2 regions of the Clostridium novyi NT genome follow, and region 2 is predicted to be linked to the other one. Evidence: a T-box and tRNA genes for the amino acid it is inferred to sense, from the RefSeq annotation. Region 2 holds a T-box; the other holds one or more tRNA genes.
The links. The T-box of region 2 lies ahead of pheS (phenylalanine--tRNA ligase subunit alpha). A T-box ahead of a tRNA ligase gene usually reads a tRNA of that ligase, here a tRNA-Phe.

Region 1: it has a tRNA-Phe gene. The T-box ahead of pheS (phenylalanine--tRNA ligase subunit alpha) is inferred to sense a tRNA for this amino acid. The anticodon was not compared.

What each region holds. Positions count from the first base shown of each region.
Region 1 is NC_008593.1:2,469,967-2,474,403, reverse strand. It holds rRNA gene NT01CX_RS11515 (23S ribosomal RNA) at 1-2,166, shown strand, start outside; rRNA gene rrf (5S ribosomal RNA) at 2,203-2,319, shown strand; tRNA gene NT01CX_RS11505 (tRNA-Phe) at 2,325-2,400, shown strand; rRNA gene rrf (5S ribosomal RNA) at 2,796-2,912, shown strand; tRNA gene NT01CX_RS11495 (tRNA-Phe) at 2,918-2,993, shown strand; tRNA gene NT01CX_RS11490 (tRNA-Lys) at 3,264-3,339, shown strand; gene NT01CX_RS11485 (peptidylprolyl isomerase) at 3,561-4,304, shown strand.
Region 2 is NC_008593.1:966,904-971,340, forward strand. It holds gene NT01CX_RS04415 (potassium channel family protein) at 1-586, shown strand, start outside; gene NT01CX_RS04420 (TrmH family RNA methyltransferase) at 597-1,385, shown strand; T-box leader at 1,460-1,681, shown strand; gene pheS (phenylalanine--tRNA ligase subunit alpha) at 1,734-2,753, shown strand; gene pheT (phenylalanine--tRNA ligase subunit beta) at 2,783-4,437, shown strand, end outside.

The sequences.
Region 1 (4,437 bases), 1.0 Mb from region 2:
AAGCGGAAGTAAAATTCCGTGGAGGTCCGAACCACGTTGGCGTTGAAAAGCCATGGGATGAGCTGTGGATAGCGGAGAAATTCCAATCGAACTCGGAGATAGCTGGTTCTCCTCGAAATAGCTTTAGGGCTAGCGTCGGGTAATTAAGTAGTGGAGGTAGAGCACTGAATGGGCTAGGGGCTGACAACAGTTACTGAACCCTATCAAACTCCGAATGCCATATACTTGTACCCCGGCAGTCAGACTACGAATGATAAGATCCGTGGTCAAAAGGGAAACAGCCCAGACCATCAGCTAAGGTCCCAAAGTGTAAGTTAAGTGGGAAAGGATGTGGGATTTCTAAGACAACTAGGATGTTGGCTTAGAAGCAGCCACTCATTTAAAGAGTGCGTAATAGCTCACTAGTCGAGAGATCCTGCGCCGAAGATGTAACGGGGCTCAAACTTACCACCGAAGCTATGGATGTATACTTTGTATACGTGGTAGAGGAGCTTTCTGTACAGGTTGAAGCCATACCGTAAGGAGTGGTGGACAGTACAGAAGTGAGAATGCTGGCATAAGTAGCGAAAAACAAGTGAGAATCTTGTTGACCGAATATCTAAGGTTTCCTGGGGAAGGCTCGTCCTCCCAGGGTTAGTCGGGACCTAAGCCAAGGCCGAAAGGCGTAGGTGATGGACAACTGGTTGATATTCCAGTACCACCATAATGCGTTTGACAAATGGGATGACGCAGGAGGATAGGATGTGCGCACTATTGGATGTGCGTCTAAGCGCTTAGGGTGTTAAGTAGGCAAATCCGCTTAACATTAAGCCTGAGGTGTGATGGGGAGTCATTTTTGACGAAGTATCTGATTCCACGCTGCCAAGAAAAGTCTCTATGGAGCAAAATGGTGCCCGTACCGCAAACCGACACAGGTAGATGAGGAGAGAATCCTAAGGTCGTCGGAAGAATTACTGCTAAGGAACTCGGCAAATTGACCCCGTAACTTAGGGAGAAGGGGTGCCTACGAGAGTAGGCCGCAGTGAATAGGCTCAAGCAACTGTTTATCAAAAACACAGGTCTCTGCTAAAGCGTAAGCTGATGTATAGGGGCTGACGCCTGCCCGGTGCTGGAAGGTTAAGGGGAATAGTTAGCGTAAGCGAAGCTATGAACTTAAGCCCCAGTAAACGGCGGCCGTAACTATAACGGTCCTAAGGTAGCGAAATTCCTTGTCGGGTAAGTTCCGACCCGCACGAATGGCGTAATGATTTGAGCACTGTCTCGGCAGTAAATCCGGTGAAATTGTAGTGCAAGTGAAGATGCTTGCTACCCGCGGTTGGACGGAAAGACCCCGTAGAGCTTTACTGTAGCTTAGCATTGAATTTCGGTATTGTCTGTACAGGATAGGTGGGAGACTTAGAAGCCAGGGCGTCAGCTTTGGTGGAGTCATCCTTGGGATACCACCCTGATAGTACTGGAATTCTAACTGGAGGCCATGAATCTGGTCACAGGACATTGCTAGGTGGGCAGTTTGACTGGGGCGGTCGCCTCCTAAAAGGTAACGGAGGCGCCCAAAGGTTCCCTCAGCGCGGTCGGAAATCGCGCGTAGAGTGCAAAGGCAGAAGGGAGCCTGACTGCGACACATACAGGTGGAGCAGGGACGAAAGTCGGGCTTAGTGATCCGGTGGTTCTGTATGGAAGGGCCATCGCTCAACGGATAAAAGCTACCTCGGGGATAACAGGCTGATCTCCCCCAAGAGTCCACATCGACGGGGAGGTTTGGCACCTCGATGTCGGCTCGTCGCATCCTGGGGCTGTAGTCGGTCCCAAGGGTTGGGCTGTTCGCCCATTAAAGCGGCACGCGAGCTGGGTTCAGAACGTCGTGAGACAGTTCGGTCCCTATCCGCCGTGGGCGTAGGAAATTTGAGAGGAGCTGTCCTTAGTACGAGAGGACCGGGATGGACCAACCTCTGGTGCACCAGTTGTTCCGCCAGGAGCACAGCTGGGTAGCTATGTTGGGAAGGGATAAACGCTGAAAGCATCTAAGCGTGAAGCCCACCTCAAGATTAGATTTCCCATAGCGTAAGCTAGTAAGACCCCTGAAAGACTATCAGGTTGATAGGTTGGAGGTGTAAGTACAGTAATGTATTCAGCTGACCAATACTAATAGGTCGAGGGCTTGATCAAATAAATTATTATCACTGTGCAATTTTGAAAGAACAATCTGGTGATTATGGCTTGAAGGTAACACCCGTTCCCATACCGAACACGATGGTTAAGCTTCAAAGCGCCGATGGTACTGCACTGGAGACGGTGTGGAAGAGTAGGTCGTCGCCAGGTAATAAGGCTGGATAGCTCAGTCGGTAGAGCAGAGGACTGAAAATCCTCGTGTCCCTGGTTCGATTCCTGGTCCAGCCACCAAAACACTAGTATAATTACTAGTGTTTTTTTATTGTTTTAAATACTATGATATAAAAATTATACTTTGAAGTTATAAGAGTATTTGTGGAATAAGCGATCATTATTTATATAAATGAATATATAAGATTACCAAAATGGACTAAAGATTAATAACCAAATTAGTTCAAATATAATTGTAGAAATATAATTTTATAAGTGAAAATTCATAGAGGATATTTCATAGAAGATATATTTTAATATTTTATATTATATTTTGTATGCTTAAATGTTAATAAGGAATATAAATAATGTATTTTTTTCGTAAAAGTTAAAAAATATATAAAAAATTAGGATATAATATTGACATATGAATAGAAGTTTGATATAATTTGTACCTGTAGTAACGAAAAAACAAATCTGGTGATTATGGCTTGAAGGTAACACCCGTTCCCATACCGAACACGATGGTTAAGCTTCAAAGCGCCGATGGTACTGCATTGGAGACGATGTGGAAGAGTAGGTCGTCGCCAGGTAATAAGGCTGGATAGCTCAGTCGGTAGAGCAGAGGACTGAAAATCCTCGTGTCCCTGGTTCGATTCCTGGTCCAGCCACCAAAGCACTAGTATAATTACTAGTGCTTTTTTATTATTTAAAATTAAATATATAAGAGCATACTAAAGGAGTATAAAATTATTTTAAGTTTATATAAAATCATATTAATTTTTAATATAATTTTTGTAATAAGATAAATATAATTGGCGTAAAAGCAAGACTGTATGCGGGTTTTAAAAATAAAATAAAATTAATAAAAAGATTATAAAAATATGTTGACATATTAATATAACCTTGATATAATATCAATTGTGTTCGACAGGAACATATATGATTCACTAGCTCAGTCGGTAGAGCACATGACTTTTAATCATGTTGTCCGGGGTTCGATTCCCCGGTGGATCACCAAAACGCATCTTTATATAAAGATGCGTTTTTACTTTTTTTGAATAATAAAATTAACAACGAATTTTATATAAAGTAAATGAATTATTAGTAAGTAAGTTACTTAATGGATATAAATAGGTTATTTATGATATATGACCTATTTTTTTTGTATAACTATATGTTATTATAGAATGGTAGGTCAATGGGCTTAAATAAAATACTTATGTAAAAGGAGTTTAGCTATGGAAAATAAAGTTTTAGCTACAGTTAATGGAAGAGAAATAACAGAAAATGATATTCAAGAATCAATAAAAAGATTTCCAAAAGAACAACAAGCTTATTTAGCAACTGAACAAGGTAAAAAACAATTATTAGAACAATTAATATCTTTTGAGGTTTTCTATAATTATGGAAAAGAAATGGAATATGACAAAACAAAAGAATATACTACTGCTATAGAAATAATGGAAAGAGATGCTTTAACACAATTATCAGTAAACAAAGTACTTTCACAAGTAGAACTTACAGATAAAGAAGTTGAAGACTATTACAATGCTAATAAGTCTAATTTCGTTGTTGGAGAAATGATCTCAGCAAAACACATACTTGTTGATACTGAAGAATTAGCTAAAGAAGTTGCTGAAGAAATAAAAAATGGAATGACTTTTGGTGATGCTGCAACTAAATATTCAACCTGTCCTTCAAAAGCTCAAGGCGGAAACCTTGGAAAATTCGGTAAGGGTCAAATGGTTCCTGAATTTGAAGAAGCTGCATTTAACTTAGAAATAGGAAAAGTAAGTGAACCTGTTAAAACTCAATTTGGATATCATTTAATACAAGTAGAAGAAAAGCAAGAAGCTACTGAAAAGTCATTTGATGAAGTTAAGGATCTAATTAGAACTAACTTACTTCAAGAAAGACAAAAAGTAAAATACGCAACAACTGTAGAAGAATTAAAGAAAAAATATAACGTAGAAGTTAAGTAGTAAAAAATATATTTATTATTATATATAATTTAGTGGTTTAACTAAATTTGAAGAGCTGATTTTTAATTTTATTAGAAATTGGCTCTTTTTACTTTTATAAAAATACAAATGTTTATATATTTTCAATTGTTTT
Region 2 (4,437 bases):
AAATGATGTTTTAGCAATTGATTTAAATGAGGAAACAGTGCAAAACATAGCAGATAGTGTAACTCACGCTGTTCAAGCTGATTCCACAGATGAAAATAGTCTTAGAACACTTGGAATAAGTAATTTTGATGTGGGAGTTGTTACAATTGGATCAAATGTTCAAGGTAGCATAATGACAGCACTTTTAACAAAAGAACTTGGCGTAAAGTGTATAATTGCTAAAGCTCATAATGAATTACATGCAAAAGTTTTAAAGAAAATAGGTGTTGATAGAGTTATTTTCCCAGAAAGAGATATGGGAGTTAGGGTTGCTCACAACTTAGTTTCTTCAAATATATTAGATTATATAGAATTATCTCAAGATTATAGTATAGCTGAAATATCTAGTCCTAAAGAGTGGCATGGAAAAACTCTTAAGGAATTAGATATGAGATCACAATACGGTATAAACGTTATGGCATTAAAGAGAAATAATGAAGTCAATATTTCACCTTCAGCAGATGACATAATAAGAACTGGAGATATTATTGTTGCCATAGGAGGAATAGAGGAACTTAATAGACTTGAGAATAAAATAAAAAAGTAGGAGTACTCTTATGAATTTAATTGAAAGTAAGGACAATACATTAATTAAATATGTGAGAAAATTACGCAAAAAAAAGTATAGAGTACAAGAAGAAAAATTTCTTGTAGAAGGTTTTAGATTTGTAGAAGAAGCATTAAAATCTACTTTTCAAGTTTCGCATATGTTAATAGCAGAGAGTGCTATTGAAAAATGCAATTCATTTAATATACTTAATTCGGTAGATGAAAATACTAAAGTTTCTTTAGTAAAAGATGAAATATTAAAAGAATTATGTGAAACTAACAATCCTCAAGGAATTATAGCTGTAGTTGATAATAAAAAAATTAGCATAGAAGATAAAAATGGGTTTTATATTTTAATTGATAAAGTGCAAGATCCAGGTAACATGGGTACTATAATTAGAAGTGCAAATGCAAGTGGGGCACTGGGGGTTATAGTGACTAAGGGTACTGTGGATATATATAATGATAAAACTCTAAGATCTACCATGGGTTCTATTTTCAAAATTCCTATTATAGAAGATAATGATTTTGAAGTTATAAATGATCTTAAATTAAAGGGATTTAAACTTATAGTAAGCTCCCTTGATACAGAAAATAATTTTTTTGATATCGATTTAACTAAAAAAGTTATAATATGTGTAGGTAATGAAGGAAATGGAGTAAGTGATGAAGTATATAATTTAGGCGATGAGAGGGTTAAAATACCTATGCCTGGTGATGCGGAATCATTAAATGTTGGAGTTGCAGCTAGTATAATGATGTATGAGGTAGTTAGACAAAATCATAATAATCAATAAATAAAAAAATTATTTGATATTTTAGATTATTATGGTTATAATAATATTTAAGTTTTGTTATATAAAACACTATATTTTAAACTATGATAGAGAGAGTAGATATAGAAATTTTTAAAGGGAGAAAAAGTCATAGACTGAGAGCTTTTTCAAAAGGAATATATTGAAGTTCACTCTGGAGTTCTAAGTGTGAAATTAAAGTAGCATTTAGCGGCATATGTCGATAAAATCTCAAGAGAATTGAAAATTGATATTTTCAATTAATAAGGGTGGTAACGCGGAATAACTTCGTCCCTAGTTTTGGGGAGGGAGTTTTTTTATGTGTTCAAATAAATGGAAAGGAGTATTAAAATGAAAGAAAAATTACAACAGATCAAAAATACTGCTTTAGAAGAATTAAACAAAATCTCAAACAAAGCAGAACTTGAAAACATTAGAGTTAAATATTTAGGTAAAAAAGGTGAACTTACTCAAATATTAAGAGGAATGGGTAAATTATCATCACAAGAAAGACCAGTTATAGGAAAACTTGCAAATGAGGTTAGAGGAAGCATAGAAGAACTTATAGAAAAAGCTGTAACTGAAATAAAGCTTAAAGAAAAAGAAGCTAAATTAAAAAATGAAGTAATAGATATTTCAATGCCAGGAAGAAAACAAACTGTAGGAAGAAAAAATCCACTTCAACTTACTTTAGATAGCATAATGGATATATTTATATCAATGGGATTCTCTATAGAAGAAGGACCAGAAGTAGAAAAAGATTACTACAACTTTGAAGCACTTAATATACCTAAGAACCATCCAGCTAGAGGAGAACAAGATACTTTTTACATAAATGATGATGTAGTATTAAGAACACAAACTTCTCCAATACAAGTAAGAACAATGGAAAATCAAAAACCACCTATAAAGATGATAGCACCAGGAAAAGTTTATCGTTCAGATTCTGTAGATGCTACTCACTCACCAATATTCTATCAAATAGAAGGACTTGTAATTGATAAAGGAATAACTTTTGCAGACCTTAAAGGAACACTAGAATTATTTACAAAGAAAATGTTTGGTGAAAAAATGCAAACTAAATTTAGACCTCACCACTTCCCATTCACAGAACCATCTGCTGAAATGGATGCAACATGTTTCGTCTGCGGAGGAAAAGGATGTAATGTATGTAAAAACAGTGGATGGATTGAACTTTTAGGATGTGGAATGGTTCACCCTGACGTTTTAAGAAATTGTGGAATCGATCCAGAAGTATATAGTGGGTTTGCCTTTGGATTTGGACTTGACAGAATGGTAATGCAAAAATACGAATTAGATGATATAAGATTATTATACGAAAGTGATATGAGATTTTTAAATCAATTCTAGAAGAAATAATACATAAGGAGGAAATTTAAATGTTAGTACCAGTAAATTGGTTAAAAGATTATGTTGACATAAATATATCACCTCAAGAATTAGGAGATGCCCTAACTCTTTCAGGATCAAAAGTTGAAGAAGTTATAGTAACAGGTGATGTAATAAACAAAGTAGTAACAGGAAAAATAATAAAAATAGAAAAACACCCAGATGCAGAAAAGCTATCTATATGTCAAGTAGATGTTAATGCAGAAGAACCTATTCAAATAGTAACAGCAGCTACAAATATGAAAGAACAAGATGTAGTACCAGTAGCATTACATGGTTCAACTTTAGCTGATGGAACTAAAATAAAGAAAGGTAAACTAAGAGGGGTACCTTCTAATGGAATGTTCTGTTCAGAAGAAGAACTTGGAATAGCAGGAGATGAACCTGTTGTAGGACTTATGATTCTACCAGAAAACACTCCACTAGGAAAAGAAATGAAAGAAGTTATAGATCTTGAAAAAGCATCTATAGACTTTGAAATAACATCTAATAGACCAGATTGTTTAAGCATAATTGGTATTGCAAGAGAAGTTGCTGCAACACTTGGAACTTCTTATAGAAAACCTATCACAGAATACAAAGTACAAAATAGCGAAAACATAAACAATACTTTAAAAGTAGAAGTTAAAGATAATCTTTGCAGAAGATATATGGCAAGAGGAATTAAAAACGTAAAAATAGCTCCATCACCTTCTTGGATGCAAGAAAGATTATTAGAAGCTGGTGTAAGACCAATAAACAATATAGTTGATATAACAAACTTTGTTATGATAGAGCTTGGTCAACCAATGCACGCATTTGATAGAAGAGAAATAACTTCTAATACTATAGTTGTTGAAAGAGCTAAAAATGGAGAAAAATTCATAACTTTAGATGAAGAAGAAAGAGAATTAAATGAAGAAATATTAAACATCAAAGATGGAGATAGAACAATAGCACTTGCTGGTATAATGGGCGGATTAAACTCAGAAGTTAAAGAAGATACAACTGAAGTAGTTTTTGAATGTGCAAACTTTGATGGAACTAACATAAGAGTTTCTTCTAAAAAATTAAATTTAAGAACTGAAGCTTCAGGAAAATTTGAAAAAGATTTAGATCCAAATGCAGTAGAAGAAGCTATGAATAGAGCTTGTCATTTAATAGAAGAACTAGGTGCTGGAGAAATTATGGAAGGTACCATAGATGTTTACAATGAAAAAAAAGAAACTCACACTGTAACTGTTGATTCAAACTGGATAAATAGATTTTTAGGTACTGATATTTCAAAAGAACAAATGAAAGAGTACCTAGATAGATTAGAACTTTCAACTGAAATAAGTGGAGATGAACTTGTTATAACTGTTCCTACATTTAGATGTGATATAAACATAAGAGAAGATGTAGCAGAAGAAATAGCAAGAATATATGGATACAATAATGTAGAAACTACAATTCCAAGTGTAGAAACATTAAGAGGCGGAAAGAGCACAAAACAATTACTACAAGATAAAATTGTAGACACATTAATAGCAAGTGGTCTTAACCAATCTATAGCTTATTCATTTGTAAGTCCTAAAGTATTTGACAAAATTTTAGTTCCTGAAGATAGTGAACTTAGAAAAGTTGTTACTATAAGAAATCCTCTTGGAGAAGATTATAGCATAAT